4 regions of the Sinobacterium norvegicum genome follow, and region 4 is predicted to be linked to each of the others. Evidence: predicted binding sites of a transcription regulator. Region 4 holds the regulator's gene; each other region holds the start of a gene.

Evidence for each region. The regulator FNR, encoded in region 4, switches genes on or off when oxygen is low (the NO sensors DNR and NnrR bind a similar motif). The targets are predictions, from matches to a motif close to TTGATNNNNATCAA.
Region 1: a site for FNR is predicted at 2,586-2,599, ahead of L9P87_RS07925 (periplasmic nitrate reductase, NapE protein). Genes of this name have one in related genera too.
Region 2: a site for FNR is predicted at 2,582-2,595, ahead of L9P87_RS10020 (FeoA family protein). Genes of this name have one in related genera too.
Region 3: a site for FNR is predicted at 2,601-2,614, ahead of pflB (formate C-acetyltransferase). Genes of this name have one in related genera too.

What each region holds. Positions count from the first base shown of each region.
Region 1 is NZ_CAKLPX010000001.1:1,768,690-1,773,008, forward strand. It holds gene L9P87_RS07910 (multifunctional CCA addition/repair protein) at 1-535, shown strand, start outside; gene L9P87_RS07915 (TSUP family transporter) at 550-1,308, opposite strand; gene L9P87_RS07920 (AI-2E family transporter) at 1,343-2,329, opposite strand; gene L9P87_RS07925 (periplasmic nitrate reductase, NapE protein) at 2,661-2,819, shown strand; gene napF (ferredoxin-type protein NapF) at 2,825-3,382, shown strand; gene L9P87_RS07935 (chaperone NapD) at 3,369-3,704, shown strand; gene napA (periplasmic nitrate reductase subunit alpha) at 3,701-4,319, shown strand, end outside.
Region 2 is NZ_CAKLPX010000002.1:218,764-223,082, forward strand. It holds gene yegD (molecular chaperone) at 1-758, opposite strand, end outside; gene L9P87_RS10015 (acyl-CoA carboxylase subunit beta) at 901-2,421, opposite strand; gene L9P87_RS10020 (FeoA family protein) at 2,678-2,935, shown strand; gene feoB (Fe(2+) transporter permease subunit FeoB) at 2,935-4,319, shown strand, end outside.
Region 3 is NZ_CAKLPX010000001.1:14,528-18,846, reverse strand. It holds gene pflA (pyruvate formate-lyase-activating protein) at 1-135, opposite strand, end outside; gene pflB (formate C-acetyltransferase) at 207-2,477, opposite strand; gene focA (formate transporter FocA) at 2,907-3,878, shown strand; gene L9P87_RS00070 (hypothetical protein) at 4,086-4,319, opposite strand, start outside.
Region 4 is NZ_CAKLPX010000001.1:1,057,217-1,061,535, reverse strand. It holds gene L9P87_RS04660 (TonB-dependent receptor plug domain-containing protein) at 1-1,327, opposite strand, end outside; gene fnr (fumarate/nitrate reduction transcriptional regulator Fnr) at 1,669-2,430, opposite strand; gene hemN (oxygen-independent coproporphyrinogen III oxidase) at 2,547-3,941, opposite strand; gene L9P87_RS04645 (OmpW/AlkL family protein) at 4,237-4,319, shown strand, end outside.

The DNA of each region.
Region 1 (4,319 bases), 710 kb from region 4:
CGTGCATGTATTGATGGCACTGGAGCAAGTCTGCGCACTCAGTGACGACCTCCCTCCGCGCTTTGCCATCCTCTGTCACGACTTCGGCAAGGGCAAAACCAAACCCGAAGATTGGCCACGCCATATTGCCCATGAAGCAACCGGGCTCAACCCTATCAAAAAGCTTTGCCAAAGACTTACCGTGCCCAATGAATATCGAGAACTGGCGCTCATCACTTGCGAATATCACACGCACATCCATCGTGCTGTGGAGCTGAAAGCCAAAACCGTGGTGAAAGTGCTTGATGCCACCGACGCATTCAGACGCCCCGAACGCTTCCAGCAATTTTTGCTAGCCTGTGAAGCCGATGCACGAGGTCGCCTAGGTCTTGAGCTGCGCCCTTACCCACAACGACTTTTTTTTCAACGCGCGCTCCTTCAGTGTCAAGAGGTCAAGGCCAAAGACTTTATTGCTCAAGGGCTGAAGGGCAAAGAGATCGCCACCGCAATCAGTGCCGAGAGAGTCAATAGAGTCGCCCAGATCGAGCGCCAGTAACCTGACTCGCAGCATCAGCCAAACTGCTTAATCAATAGGCTGATGCTGATAGCAATACACACTATAACGGTCAGGGCTCGAACAAAACCAGCCCCTTTACTGATCACCGTGGCGGCCCCAATTCTGCCGCCGGTAAAAGCACCGGCAGCCATCACCAAGCCAACCGTCCAAACCACATGACCACTGAAAACAAACACCGTGAGGGAGGCAATATTAGAGGTGAAGTTCAGTGCCTTTGCATGCCCTGTCGCTTTGACAAAATCCATACCTTTTAATCGAACAAAGGATATCGCGAAGAAGGTGCCTGTACCCGGGCCAAAAAAACCATCATAGAAACCGACTGCCGGTGCAGCAGAAGCAGAGAACTGTCTATCACTCAACTTAGCCTGCTCGCTTTTCTGCCCCAGCTCTTTGTTGAAAAAAGAATACAGCGCGATGGCAATCAGACCAATCGGCATCAGCGTGAGCAAAAACTGATTGTCAATTAATTGCACCACATAACTCCCGATGGCTGAGGCGACAAACACAGCGGCAACCATCCATTTAATCGTACGAATATCGACCACTTTTCGCCGCGAAAAGTGAATCGTCGCAGCCATCGAGGCGAAACTACCTTGCAGCTTATTTGTCGCCAAGGCAGCGATAGGAGGTACACCGGCAAAAACCAGTGCCGGTAATGTAAGCAGTCCGCCACCGCCTGCAACAGCATCAACAAAGCCGGCAAAGACTGCCACCAAAAATAACAACGCCAAAATTTCTAGTGCAATATCCATTACGTCTTACAGCCTGATAGATGCATCATTCAAATTAAAGCTCTTCTTCAGAACTCAGAATATCGGATATCCACCGCGTCTCATCAGACTCCTCGGTGGCTATTTTCACCGTCATCGTCAAAGGCACTGATAAGAACATACCAATAGGACCCAACAACCAGCCCCAGAATACCAATGAAAAGAACACGACCAGCGAGGACAATCCCAGACTTCGCCCCATCAACCGGGGCTCAACCATGTTGCCAACAATATTATTCACACCGAGGTAAACCAATACGATAATTAAAGCCGTATCGGGGCCGTGCTGTATAAGTCCTAACAACACCGCCGGTACGGCGGCAATAATAGAGCCAATATTGGGTACGAAATTGAGCAAAAAAGCCATGATTGCCCACATCACCGGATAATCAATATCCAGCAAATATAGGGCGAAGAACACCACCAAGCCGGTAATGAAACTCATTAATGATTTAATCACAATATAGCGATTGAGGGTGGATGAAAAATGCTCAAACCTGGCCATTGACTTCACTGGATCATCGGCAATGCGCATCACTTTCAATTTAAATGAGCCTAGTTCGAGTAGAATAAAGGCAACGGTAAGTAAAATTAAAAACGTATTCGTTAAGGTACCCAAGACACGATTAAACGTCGTGCCAACAAAACCCATGACGGCACTAAGATCAAATAAGCGTTTCATTTCTGCCGCATTTGCCTCGAGACCATAACCCGAAAGAAAGGCTGCTAAGTTACTACCGATATTGCTTAAACTGTGTTGGTATTGCGGTAAGTTCTTGCTAAAGCCATCCAGCGACGCCCCCATCATCGAGGAAACAAGTAAGCCAAAGGCAATGATTGTCATCAACACAATGATTAGCGATACGACCTGAGGCACCCTCTGGCGAGTTAAAAAAAACATTAATGGCGCACTAATTGCAGCAATAAATAGCGCAATAAGCAACGGCGCCACCACTGCCTCAGCGGTCTTAACGCCCGCTAAAACGATCACTAAAGCGGCCATCGCCAATAGTGCCCTTAAAGCGCTGTGATTAACAGGATCAATTGGCATAATGGATTTACTTCCAACACGTTGACAACAGAAGGTATAAAGGTACAGGATAGTAAAATAAAAACCAGAGCAACGTGGATGGCTCGCCTCCAATACAATGGATTTTTCAAACCTGGCCAGCAATAACCCAGCACAACACTTGGTTAATAGCGCTATATATTAAAAATATTCTTAGAATATAGAATATTTTCTTATTCTTACTAATTATTTGATCTATAACTAGTAAGTTGAATTAATATACCTGCTATAATTTTTGTTAATAAAATACAGTCAGAGTGACACTATGAAAACTGATGATGTTGATACCAGCAAATCTGAAGAAATTGAAGTCTTTCTTTTCACCACAGTTATTGCCGCCCCCTTCTTGGCAATTGCTATCGTAGGTGGTTTTGGCTTTGCCGTATGGTTCTCACAAATGATTTTTGGCCCACCAACGGTCTAAGAACAATGAATACAACGCTGGATAGGAGCCGTCGTTTTTTCATTTCTGGCGGTCTCGCTGACAACACTGCAAGCAACAAAGTAAGCAGCGAAACTACCTTACCTTGGTTAATCAGTCAGTCTGCTTTTGACGCTAACTGCACTCGCTGTGGCGACTGTTTAACAGCCTGTCCTGAAGATATTATTGTTAAAGATGACAATGGTTTTCCGACGATTAATTTCAGTCAATCTGGCTGCGATTTTTGTGGCGATTGCGCCGCCAGTTGTAAGCAAGATATTTTTTTAGCAGCTGAGAGTAGGACGACTGCAATGGCCTGGCAGCAAGACGCCCACATCAATGAAAACTGCCTCGCCTATCAGAATGTTATGTGTATGAGCTGCTTAGATAGCTGTGACGCGTCTGCGATCAGTTTCAACTATCAACACAAAATCGCCCGGCCTAGCATCAACATTTCGGCCTGTACTGGATGCGGCTTTTGCCAGAGCAGCTGTCCGACACATGCGATTTCAATCACGCCTATAGCCGCAGAGAATGCTACTTTGGAGCACTATGAACACGTTTGAGCAACACCTTCAAAAGCCATCGGATGAATGGCATATTGCGAGTTTGATTGTATCGGTAAAACCAGATTTTTTACCCAGCGTTCAACAAGTTTTCAATAACCATAATAATGCTTCTGTTGAAGCCGCCGACGACAAAGGCAAGTTAGTTGTTGTCATCGAGGCCGACAGCACTCAATCCTTGGCTCAAATTACCGATGAAATTCGATTGACCGAACACGTCATCGACTCACAATTGGTCTACCATCAGATAGCCGATAAAAACACCTTACACCAAGAAATAGACGACTTAGAAATCACTACAACCTCTGTGGAGCAGTTATGAAATTAGATCGCCGACAATTTATTAAAGCCCAGGCTGCTGCCACTGCTGCTGCTGCCGCTGGCATTAGCATGTCCAGCCAAGCGAGCAACTTAATCACCAGCAGCAAAGACACCGAGCTTGAATGGAACAAAGCCCCCTGTCGCTTCTGCGGCACCGGCTGCTCTATTCAAGTCGCCACTAAACAGGGCAAGGTTGTCGCCACCCATGGCGATATTAAGGGCGAGGTTAACAAGGGGCTTAACTGCGTCAAAGGTTATTTCCTTTCGAAGATCATGTACGGCAAAGACCGCCTAACCACACCGATGCTTCGCATGACAAACGGCAAGTACGATAAGAACGGTGAGTTTGCCAGCATCAGCTGGGATCAAGCCTTCGACATTATGGCCGAAAAGTGGAAGGCAACCCTTGCCGAGAAGGGCCCAGAAGGAATCGGCATGTTTGGTTCTGGTCAGTGGACCATCTACGAGGGCTATGCTGCATCAAAATTAATGAAGGCCGGCTTCCGATCCAATAACATCGACCCGAACGCTCGACACTGCATGGCGTCAGCCGTTGTCGGCTTCATGCGCACGTTTGGCATGGATGAGCCTATGGGCTGCTATGACGATTTAGAGG
Region 2 (4,319 bases), on a different contig from region 4:
TCGCCGCTGTGTCCGAGAAAGTCGGCCTTACGATCTTGCTTGTGGCGATAATCCGGCCCCATTCTGACCATGGCGCAGTCGGTGGTGCCACCGCCGATGTCGACTACCAGCACGGTCTTGTTTTTTTCGAGTTTGGTCTCGTAGGAGAGGCCGGCGGCGATGGGCTCATAGAGAAACTCCACCGATTGAAAGCCGGCTCGCTGCGCTGCAGCGGTTAAGATTTGCTGAGCCTGTTGGTTACTCTTATCGGCATTGAGGCCTTGAAAGTTGACCGGCCGACCAATAACGGTATGGGTAATCGCCTGCTGACTGATCGCCTCGGCACGCTGCTTGACCGATAGCATCATGGCGCAGACGATGTCCTCGAAGAAGTCGACGAACTCAGGCCGTAAGCCACTGGCACCGAGAAAGGATTTTGGCGACTTAATAAAGTAGCCCTCCTCCGGTTCGGCAATATACTGCTCGAAGCCGTCGCGGCCGACAAACAGCGTCTGCTCGGTGGCGCCGATGCCCTCACGTTGACGCAGTTGTTGAGCCATTGCCAGGGTGGCACCGCGGCGCTGAATAAAGGCCTGCTGAGTTTCTTTATTGGCAATTTGTTGGCCGACAAACTCGCTGATGAATTCACGCTCTAAGGCATAAAGTGCCGACGGCATAAAGGGTTGGCCCTGTTCGATGGCCAGCAGCTCAACCTGCTGTTGTGGAGTGATAACACCAATGGCGCAGTTGGACGTGCCGTAGTCAAAGCCAGAAATCATGAAACACCTAAAGCGCAAAGACAGAAAAGCCGGCGAAAATAGCACAGTGCTCTGCCGTAGGCCAGTGCGGCTTGAGGTGGATTGTTGTTTTGATTGCGATGCTCGGTGCCGCCAGCAAATCGATGACGGCACCATGACTAAGCTAGCGCTTAGGGGTTGCCGGCTGGCTGTTGCGCTCGCGGCTGATATCGAGGCCAGCCAACAGCTTATTGCGCAGTTGCCGTGGGTCGATCACCTCATCGTAACCGAGCGTATCGGCAACCTTCAGCCAGCCCTCGCGCTCTACCTGTTCAAAAAAAGCCTGCTCTTCGGTGCTCATCTTGGCGGCGGCGCCACCACCAGAGGCGGGGATGCCGCCGAGGGCGATGCCGGGAAAAGCAAAGCTGATGGTCTGATTGTCGAAGGGGTTCATAGCCATTAACGAGCTGCCGAAACCGTAGGCCTTGCGCAGGGTAACGTGTAGTTTGGGCGTGCTGAGCTTGCACTGGGCGGCATACATGGCGGCGGCGGAGCGCAGCGTGCCGGCTTTCTCGGCGCCACTGCCCGACATCACCCCGGGGTTATCGGCGAGGAAGATTACCGGCAGGTGGTAGCTGTCGGCGAGGTCGATAAAGTAGGCGGCTTTCTCGGCAGCCTCGTGGGTGATCGAGCCGGCCATCACTGACGGTTGGTTGGCGACGATGGCGACGGGGCGACCGCCGAGGTGAGCAAAGCCGGTGACGATAGAGCGGCCGAAGTCGGGGTTGAAGTCGCGGAATAGGCCATTGTCGACCAGTTGTTCGATGATTTTGTAGACGTTATAAGCTTGTTTACCGTCGCGGGGTAGGGTGTGAAGAATCTGATCGAGACGACGCTGGCCGCTATCGTCGGTGTCGGCCTGCGGTGGATATTGCCAGCCGTTGCTGGGCAGAAAAGACAGGTATTGGTGGACTAAGTCGAAGGCCTGTTGTTCGGATTCGACCACGTTGTGCACCACACCGCTGCGAGAGTGTACTGCTGGGCCGCCGAGGTCTTCCTTGTTGATGATCTCCCCCATGGCGGCCGCCACCAGCGGCGGGCCGGCGGAGAAAATGGCGCCCTCGGTGGTCATGATGACAATATCCGATAGCAGTGCGGTAATCGCCCCGTGGCCAGCTGAGGCGCCCATGACGACGGCGATGGTGGGCACTTTGCGTGACAGTGCCGCCATCTCCTGCATATCGTTGGGGGCATAGGGATGGCGTAGCAGCGCGTTACTGGCACGCTCACCGGCGCCATCTAACAGCATCACCATGGGGACTTTTTCGCGATGGGCGATATTGGCCAGGCGCAGTCTTTTCGAGTGGGTACCGTGTCCGATCGAGCCGCCCTGGACGGTGGCATCTTCGGCGCCGACGACCACGGGTCGACCGTCTATGGTGGCGAGGCCGCCGACTAAGGCATCGGCTGGGGCAGCGGGCAAACCACCGTGTTCGATGCTACCGACCAGGGCGCCAATCTCGTTGAAGCTGCCGTCATCGACCAGGGCGGTAATACGCTGGCGGGCGTTGAGTAGGTTGTTATCGCGGCGCTGTTGTACTTTCTCTGGCCGACCCATGGCCTTGGCTTGCGCGTTTTGTTGCTCGAAAAACTTAATCAGTTCTGCCCACTCTGCTGGCAGACTGTTGTCGGTGGCTGTACTCATGGTTACCCCGTAGAGCGGGCGTGGCACCCGCAGATTGCGTTGGTTAAGTTTGCCCGCTATCGAGCTATGGCTGTCAGTATATAACCCCCCCCAGCGGTTGGCATTCACCATTTGGTAACTGTCATGAGCAGAGCATGACCACATGCTTTGTCGGGTTTTATTGATCCAGAACCAAGCTTGTATTTTTGTTAATGATTATCATTTGTTTTATTGTTAGTTGTATTCAAAGATTACTCGTCGTGAAAGGTGTAATAGCATGGATGGAATGATTAAGCTCTCTCAGCTCGCCGTCGGTAGTCACGGGCGCATTGTGGGTTATCAACAGCAGGCCGCCAGCTATCGGCGTAAATTAATGTGTCTTGGGCTTACCCCAGGCTGTGAGTTTCGCCTGGTGCGCGTGGCGCCGCTGGGTGACCCGATTGAGATCAGGTTGCGAGGGTTCAGTCTCAGCCTGCGCCGCGATGAGGCGGCGGTAATCCAAGTCGCGTTGATTAATGCTGTGGGGGCAGAGTGATGAGAAAAGCCACTGTTGCCCTCGTCGGCAACCCTAACAGCGGCAAGACCACCCTGTTTAATGCCCTGACCGGCGCCCGCCAACGTGTGGGTAATTGGCCGGGGGTGACGGTTGAAAAAAAACAGGGCCGTTTTCAGCATGCGGCGACGGACTTTACTCTGGTCGATTTACCCGGCACCTACTCTCTGTTTGCCGGCGCCGATGCCGACTCGCTCGATGAGCAGGTCGCTCAGCAGTATGTTGCCAGCGCCGAGGCCGATGTCCTGTTAAACATTATCGATGCCTCTTCAATTGAGCGAGGACTCTATCTAACCACTCAACTGTTGAGCAGCGGCATACCGGTGGTTGTGGCATTGAATATGATGGATGTGGCTGACAAGCATGGCGTCCATATCGACCCGCTCAGCTTAAGCCAGCAACTTAGCTGCCCGGTGGTGGCCATTGTTGCCAGTCGTAAAGAGGGGCTGACGGGTTTGATTGATGTGATACAGCATCAGTTCGAGCGCCCCAGCGGTAACAGCTTTGTCTTTGGCGGCGGTGTCGACCAGCACATTGAAACATTGAGTCATGCCCTGCCTGCTGAGGCGACCAGTAGTCGATTATTGGTGACTGCTTTGCTGGAGGGGGATGACTTGGCAAGGGCGCAGTATATATCGCTGGCCGATGCCTCCGCCGGTGAGCGACTAGAAAACTGCCAGTTGGCCCTCGGTGGCGATACGGCGATGGCAATGGCCAGCGCTCGTTACCAGGTAATCAGTGCGCTGGTCAAGCAGTCTGTGGTGGTCGATCCGCCGGCCAAGACCTTTTCTGAGCGGGTCGACGACGTGGTACTCAATCGCTGGTTGGCGTTTCCGCTGTTCCTGGCGGTGATGTATTTGATGTTTACCCTGACCATTAATATCGGCAGTGCCTTTATCGACTTTTTCGATATCAGTGCCAATATTTTGTTTGTTGAATACCCGCGTTTGGCAATGCATGCTATTGGTCTACCCAATTGGTTTATCGCGCTGGTAGCCGATGGCTTTGGGGGTGGTTTGCAGCTGGTGGCCTCGTTTATCCCAGTGATTGCGATGTTGTTTTTCTGCCTGTCGTTCTTAGAGGGCTTTGGCTATATGGCGAGGGCGGCCTTTATTGTCGACCGCCTGATGCAGCGACTCGGCCTGCCGGGTAAATCCTTTGTGCCGCTGATTGTCGGCTTTGGTTGCAATGTACCCTCGGTAATGGCGGCGCGCACCCTCGATAGCAGCAACGACCGATTGCTGACGACGCTGATGGCACCCTTTATGTCCTGCGGTGCTCGGCTGACGGTCTACGCCTTATTTGCCGCCGCCTTCTTCCCCCGCAACGGCCAGAACATCGCCTTTGCCCTCTATCTTATCGGTAT
Region 3 (4,319 bases), 1.0 Mb from region 4:
CTTGGCACTCCAGGTATCGGGGTTGTGACAGTACAGACAGCGCATTTCGCAGTGTTGCATAAACACCACAAAACGTAAGCCCGGCCCGTCGACAGTACCAAAGGAATCGATCGAATGAATACGCCCAACAGTCATCAACAACCTCCTTGAAAACTCAGCCAATTAACCACAAAACAGCCCCCGCAGGCGAGGGCTGCCGTACACCTCTACATCTTAGAAGTAAAGGTCCGCGAGATCACTTCCAACTGCTGCTCACGGGTGAGTGAGTTGAAGCGAATAGCATAACCCGACACGCGAATCGTCAGCGACGGATACTCTTCGGGGTGATCCATTGCATGCACCAGGGTATCACGGTCGAGTACGTTGACGTTGATGTGCTGACCGCCCTCGCGCTCTGCGGTGTGATGGAAATACCCGTCCAGCAAGCCCACGAGGTTGTCGATGCGCCCCTGCTCGGTCTTACCCAGCGACTCGGGAATCATGCTGAACGTATAGCTAATACCATCTTTGGCCGAACTGTAAGGCAGTTTTGATTCGGAGCTCAACGAGCTGATCGCACCCTCAACATCACGGCCATGCATGGGATTGGCACCCGGTGCAAAGGGCTCGCCAGCACGACGGCCATCGGGGGTGTTACCGGTCTTCTTACCGTAAACAACGTTCGAGGTAATGGTCAAGATCGACTGCGTTGGCTCGGCATTGTTGTAAATATGGTTGCTGCGAATCTTGGCCATAAAGCGCTCGACCAACTCACAGGCAATGTCATCGACACGGGCATCATCGTTACCAAACTTAGGGAAATCGCCCTCTACCTGGTAATCGACGGCCAGGCCGTTGTCATCACGAATCGCCTTGACCTTGGCAAACTTCATCGCCGACAGTGAATCCGCGGCAATCGACAAACCGGCAATGCCGCAGGCCATGGTGCGGTGAATATCGCGATCGTGCAATGCCATCTGCACGGCTTCATAGGCGTATTTATCGTGGCTGAAGTGAATACAGTTGAGGGCGTTAACGTAAGTCTTCGCCAGCCAATCCATCATGCTGTCGAGGCGTTGATCGACCTCGGCATAGTCGAGGTACTCACTGGTCACAGCATCCGCCTTGGGTGCTACCTGCTTGCCGCTCATCTCATCGACACCGCCATTGATGGCATACAGCATGGTCTTGGCCAGGTTGGCGCGGGCACCAAAATACTGCATTTGCTTACCAATAATCATTGGCGAGACACAACAGGCGATGGCGTAATCGTCGCTGCCAAAGTCCTCACGCATTAAGTCATCGTTCTCATACTGAATAGAGCTGGAATCGATAGAGACCTTGGCGCAGAACTTCTTGAAACCCTCAGGCAGGCCTTCGGCCCACAGCACCGTAATATTTGGTTCGGGCGATGGCCCCATATTGTAGAGGCTGTGCAGGAAGCGGAATGAGTTCTTAGTCACCAGCGTACGGCCATCCAAGCTCATACCGGCGACAGACTCTGTTGCCCAAATAGGGTCGCCAGAGAACAACTCGTCGTATTCAGGGGTGCGCAAAAAACGCACCATACGCAGCTTCATAATGAAATGATCGACCATTTCCTGCGCCTGCTGCTCACTGATAACACCCGCCAGCAAATCACGCTCAATAAAGATGTCGAGGAAGCTAGAAACACGTCCCAACGACATCGCCGCGCCGTTTTGCGACTTGATCGCCGCCAGGTAACCCATATAGGTCCACTGTATCGCCTCTTGGGCACTGTTGGCAGGGCGAGCAATATCACAGCCGTAAGTCGACGCCATTTCTACCAGCTCGACCAGCGAACGCATCTGCTCGTTGAGCTGTTCGCGGGTCTTCATCAGCTCCTGTGTCAGTGAGGCGGTATCGCTGTCGGCCAACTCGCGACGTTTCTCTTCGATCAGCAGATCAACACCATAAAGGGCAATGCGACGGTAATCGCCGATAATACGGCCACGGCCATAGGCATCGGGCAGACCGGTCAGCACACCGGATGAGCGACAGGCACGAATCTCCGGGGTATACATGTCAAACACACCCTGGTTGTGGGTCTTGCGGAACTTGCTGTAAACCTCAGACACCACTGGATCAATAGTACGACCGTAAGCGGCAGCCGAGCTCTCGACCATGCGCACACCGCCATTGGGCATCATGCCGCGCTTGAGTGGCGCCTCGGTTTGCAGGCCGACAATTTTCTCCAGCTCAGCATCGATATAACCGGCGGCATGGGAGGTAATTGTTGAGACTTTTTCGGTATCAAAATCGACTGGCGCGTGGGTTTCGTTCTCCTGGCGAATACCCTGTTGAACCGTCTGCCAAAGTGCATTGGTCGCATGGGTTGCCGGCGCTAAGAATTGGTCGTTACCCAGATAAGGCGTGTAATTTTGCTGGATAAAGTCACGAACGTTGACCGCCCCACACCAATCACCTGCATTAAAACCGGCCCACTCGCTTTTCAGTATTTTTATTGCTGCATTCATCACGACGCCTCAAAAACTACGATTATGTATTCTGCCACTGCCGTACCCGTTGATCTCTTCGAAGAAAGGCCGTAACACGATTAAGTTGTGAGCTGATTCTCCGCCTAAGCCCACGGTCACGCCTTGATGTACATCAATAACCATATTGTTTTGAAACCGATTTAACTCAACAACTGTTGAGCAAATTAACGGGTGCTTAAACAACCGTAATCATTAACCACCGGGCACTAGGTTTTACTACCTATAAATTATCGATAAAAACAATAAAGCATTATAAAACAGTAAGATAAGTAAATGTTATCAATATATACATAAGAATCAGTAAATTGCTCTGCAGCACCGATACGATTGATGCAGATCAAGCTTGAGACGATAATAAATCATTATACTACGCCATCAAATCACGCCGAAAATTACAGGATTCAACAATTGAACGCCGACCTTAAACGTGAGCACTCTTCACCTCAAGCCGCCAATACAATGGCCGCCACTCCGTGCAATATTGAGCCCCTGACCCCCGTTGCCATCGCCCGCAAAGCCGAGCAATACGCCATTTTAAAAACCGGGCGATCAGTTGGCTGTGCCTTTTCTTTGGCCATCAGTGCTGGTGCCTTTATTGCCCTGGCCTTTATCTTTTACGTGTCGGTGACCACCGGCAATGGCGACATGGGATGGGGAATACAGCGACTGATCGGCGGCCTCTGCTTTAGCATGGGCATTATGCTGGTCATCGTGCTCGGCGGCGAGCTATTCACCAGCACCGTACTGAGTGCCGTGCCTCGGGCCAGCGGGATGATCAGTACTGCACAGATGCTGAAAAACTGGACGATTGTCTACGCTGGCAACCTGGTCGGCGCACTGGCCATGGTGGCCTTGATGATGCTGGCCAAGCAGTACATGCTGGCCAACAGCCAGTGGGGCGTGACGGCATTAAACATTGCCAGCCACAAGCTTGAACACAGCTTTAGCCAGGCCGTGGTACTGGGCATTCTGTGTAATATTCTGGTCTGCCTCGCTATCTGGATGGCCTATGCCGCCCGAACCATGATGGAGAAGGCCTTTATCGTTATGCTACCCGTCGCCATGTTTGTTGCCGCCGGCTTTGAGCACTGCGTTGCCAACATGTTTATGATTCCCCTGGGCATTGCCATCCAGCATTTTGCCCCGGCCGAGTTCTGGCAGGCCGCCGGCGTCAGCGCCGACCACTACGCCCACCTCAACATCCCCAACTTTATCAGCCTCAACCTGATCCCTGTCACGATTGGCAACATCATCGGTGGCGCCGGCATTGTCGGCCTTGGTTACTGGCGCCTGGCCATCCCCGAAGGCACTGCCTCGCCAGCACCTACACCGACCACTGCCAGCCAACCACCCCTTAAACCACAGCACAGCACTCGCTAAAGCTAAACCAGCGAGTACGACAGCAAAAGGCCGCCGACAATTAATCGTCGGCGGCCTTTTTATTGCACCACAAAACACATCAGCTAACGGGTGTGTTCACAACAGCAGCAGAATCACAGGGCAGCCACAGAGACAAATCAAGTGCGGCCGCCTCGTTAACAGCAATCATAAATCAAAGACCTGACCCTAGTTTTTGTTTTAGTACCTTTAGTTACTCTTAGTTTGCTTCTCAACCCAGACCTTGAAAATACAAGTGTCGAAGTTACTCCCCTTTGTAGATGGCTCAAAGTAATCAAACCTCACTAGCATACCGGGCTTAAGGAATACCTCTTGATCTTCATCATTTACATAATATAGGCCATCAAAAGTCCTTATACATCTATAGTCACTTCTCGGCCTAATCGCGCCAACCACTTCACCATCAATAATCAAACGGCCCTG
Region 4 (4,319 bases):
CAAAGACGTAGTTGAAGTCCCAGTTGATGCCGTTATCGAAGGCGCCTTCGAAGCCGACGTTCATGCGGAAAGTATCGACATTTTGGTTGAATACTCGACCACCGGATTCGACAAAGCGGCGGTTGATCTGTACGCCTTCGCCACTGATGCCCCAGTCGTTATTCGGGTTGTCACCAAATGGGTTATTAGGGTTTGAAGCCGGTACCCACTCGTTGGGGTTGCCGTTAAATTCAGTAACACTGAATGAGGCATCAGGTGCCAGACGCTGGGAAGAGGTGCGTTTGACGTAGCTTAATTCGGCGTGGGCGGTAATGGCGCCGAGGGGGCTTTGTTCAAAAATTAAATATTCACCTGAGCCGCTGAGGCCCCAGCGCTCGTTGGGAGTCATTAAGGCATTAACAGGCGCGTAGTTGTACGTGTCGCCGCCGTTGAAGGCGCGCGTCTTGCCGGTTTTGGCATCAACAATATACTTGCTGCCTGCCAGTGATGGATCCTGGGCAGCGATTTGATCGTTGATATCACCGCTGACAGTGATCTTACGGCTGTTTGACGAGCCCTGGTTGGTGTCTGTAAAGCTGCGAGTGGCAGAGTCGTATACTGGCCAGGTAGCATTCTCGCCCCACTTTCGACTTTCCTGGATTACTTCTTCTTGCTGGTGATACTCCAGGCCAATGGCAACACCACCTTTATCGTTAGTGGTTCCCATTAAGATGGAGAGATCTTTGTTCTTGCCGTCCAAGCCATCTTCACCAGCTGTATATGCACCGCCGCCACCGACAATCTTAACGCCGTCAAAAGTTCTGCGGGTAATGATGTTAACCACACCGGCAATTGCATCGGAGCCGTAAGCTGTTGAGGCACCGTCTTTCAGAACTTCAATACGTTCAACCATTGCCATTGGAATGGTATTCAGATCAACTGCGCCTAGGTCGTCGGGGCCGCCAACAAAGCTGCTGACCTGACGGCGACCGTTAATTAGCACTAACGTACGCTTATAGCCAAGGCCGCGTAGGTTGACCATTTTGCCGCCATTATTGCCGTTGTTGGTGCTATTGCCGAGGCTGGAGCCGGTGAATTCTGGTGTCTTCATCAGAAATTCATCAATGCTGCTGGCGCTTGATTTCGCCAGATCTTCGGCGCTGTATACCGCCATTGGGCTGGATGATGAAAATTCATCACGCGAGATACGAGAGCCGGTAACAATAACTTCTTCAGTGGCTTGGGGCTGCTGTGCGTGAGCGATACTCACCGGCAGTGTTAGGGTTGATAAAAATGCACCGCTCAGCGCTAGCTTGACAGCTTGCACCATAGGCTTTTGTAGATTCATTCCAAGGTTCCTCAATGGTTTAGTGTATTTCTTCAATACAGCGAGCTTATTTTTTAGCCCTCAAGCATAACCACGAAGAGCTCATCCTCTCCCTCAAATAAAAAATGGAAATAATGTTGAAATAATGAATACCCTGTCTGTTGTGAATTGATTACAGGGCTAATGTCTGCCTATTGATAGTCGATGAAATCGGCTTTGTAGGTTTGTTAGGGTGTAGGTTGGCGGCGAGCTAGCCAACGAGAGAAGAGGGTTCTTCTTGGTTGAATTCTGGACAAAAAAAACGGCCATCTGTTAATACAGATGACCGCTTTCGAGAGCAACCCGGGGGGGTGGGCTGAAGCTTATGCTTCTTGCTGTGGAGATATGATAGAGCGTATTGCCTCAAGGTCAAGAATAGTAATCTCTTTATTGTTCACTTCGAGAATATTATTCTTTTGGAAACGGCTGAATACACGGCTGACGGTCTCGACGGTAAGCCCTAAATAGTTACCAATATCGGTACGTGACATAGGTAGTCTGAAGGAGGTTGTCGACAGCTTGCGTGCTGCATTACGGTCTGAGATAGAGAGAATCAGAGCGCTGATGCGTTCTTCAGCGGTGTTCTTACTCAGCAATGTAATCAATTGTTGATCTTGGATGATCTCCTGACTCATCAATGAGAATAGGTGACGCTGCATCGATGGGAAGCGGGTGCTAAGGCTTTCAATATCATCGAAGGGGATCTCGCAGATGGCGGCAGTTTCGAGCGCCTTGGCAGAAATACTGTGTTTATTCTGGCTGATGCCGTCCATGCCAATTATTTCACCGGGGAAGTAAAAGCCGGTGACCTGCTCTTTGCCGTCGTCAGTGAGGCGGTAGGCCTTGACGAAGCCTGAGCGGATTGCGTAGATCGAGTTGAAGTTATCGTTTTCGCGGAAGACGTGGTCACCCTTACGCAGCGGTTTGTTGCGATGAACGACGGTATCTAGGGCGTCCAAATCAGGCTCTTGCACTGCGATAGGCAGACAAATAGCGTTAAGACGACAATTACCGCATTTTGTTTGGAAGGCGCTGCCACGACAGTTAAGTGCTGTTGTGGTGTTGTCACTGAGTTGTTCAGCCATGATTGATTGCATCCGGTCTCTCTCCCTAAGCAGTCTGTTGCACTCTGTTATGAGAGTGAAGACAGGTCTGCGTGCGTCAAATTTTACTGTTCCTGCTCAATGCAGGGGTCAATCTACTACAGGGTTTTTGAAAATCGAGTACCGTCACCAATGTTGAGGTACTCATCAAAAACCATACAAAGTTGCCGAAGAAACAGGCGGCCCTTATCGCTCACAACCAGCTGCTTGTCGCTTAAGCTAATCAAGCCATCGGCTTCGAACTCGAGCAACTGTGGCCACTGATTAGAGAACAATTGCTTGAGGTCAATGTCAAACTGCTGTTCGATGGCGACAATATCAAGTTCTAGCTGACAGGCTAGAGACATAATAATTTCTCTGTGTAGTGTATTTTTTACAGTAAGAGGGTACCCTTTTACAATAGGTAATTGACCTGTCTTTACAAGCTCGTAATACTTTGTTAAGTCCTTTTCGTTTTGGCTGTAAGTATCTGAAAGTGAGGTGATTGATGATACGCCAAGGCCGATTAAATCCGTTGCCAGGCAGGTCGAGTAGCCCTGGAAATTTCGTTGTAAACGTTTATTTTTTCTCGCCTTAGCCAGCTCATCGTCGGGTTTAACAAAATGATCCATGCCAATGTAGTCGTAACCCGCCTGATCGAGAGTGGTGCCAATGTGCGCCATGATTTCCAGTTTTTCCTGCGCAGTCGGTAACGTCAGGCGGTCGATAGAGCGCTGGGTCTTGAAGCGATCGGGTAGGTGGGCGTAATTGTAAATGGACAAGCGGTCGGGGTTCAGCTTGATAACGGTGGCCAGGGTTTCGCTGAACGAGCTGACCGACTGGTGGGGCAGACCGTAAATCAAATCGAAGCTAATCGAGTCGAATTTATTGTTGCGCAGAGTATCAATCAAGTCACTGACCATCTCGACGCTTTGTTCACGGTTGATAGCTTTTTGCACCGGTGGATGAAAGTCTTGTATGCCGAGACTGACGCGGTTGAAGCCCAGGCCTTTTAATAGCGCAATATAATCGTGGTCGATGGTGCGGGGGTCGAGTTCGATGGAATATTCCCGGCTATCACTGTCGCTTAAATTGAAGTGCCTCCCCAGCATTACCATCAATTCAGTCAGCTCGGCGGGGGCTAAAAATGTCGGTGTTCCGCCACCAAAGTGGAGCTGTGTCACAGGCCGTTTGCCATGGAGCTTGCCGCGCAGGGCTATTTCTTGCTCTAGATAGCCGAGGTATTCACGACTTTTACTTCGGTCGCGGGTGACTACCTTATTACAGGCACAGTAGTAGCAAATGTTTTCACAAAAAGGAATGTGAATATAGAGCGAAATGGGTGCGATATTATCGCTGTCTTGTTCGGCTATGCTCACATATTGCTGATGCTGGAATTGGCTGCCGAATAAATTGGCTGTTGGGTAAGAGGTATATCGAGGGCCGGAAACATCGTATTTCTTAATTAGCTCACTGTCCCAAGTCGGTGTGATATTGGTCTGTGTTTCGGGCATGGGTTATCGGCTCCAGCGATGAAAAATGAACAGTTTATTATCTATGTTGGTGAATAAATAGTAATGCGCTGCATCAAGCGAAGGGCTGAAAAGCAGCATGGGTATAGCAATATCAATTCATTACGTCTATCACCTCATCTATTCAGACGAGTTTACAGTATAAAGCCCACATATTTTACAAGGATTATATCTTCTGTTCATTTTTTATTGATCCATCGCAATAACCTTATTTATTAAAGGGTTAATAATGGCCCCATTAACAGTTGGTCATATTTGGATGATATAGGGAAAAATAATGAAGACACAAATGAATACACTTTTGGTTGCTGCCATTGCCGCCGTTTCTATTGCTCCGGCTGCTCAGGCGCTGGAAGCCGG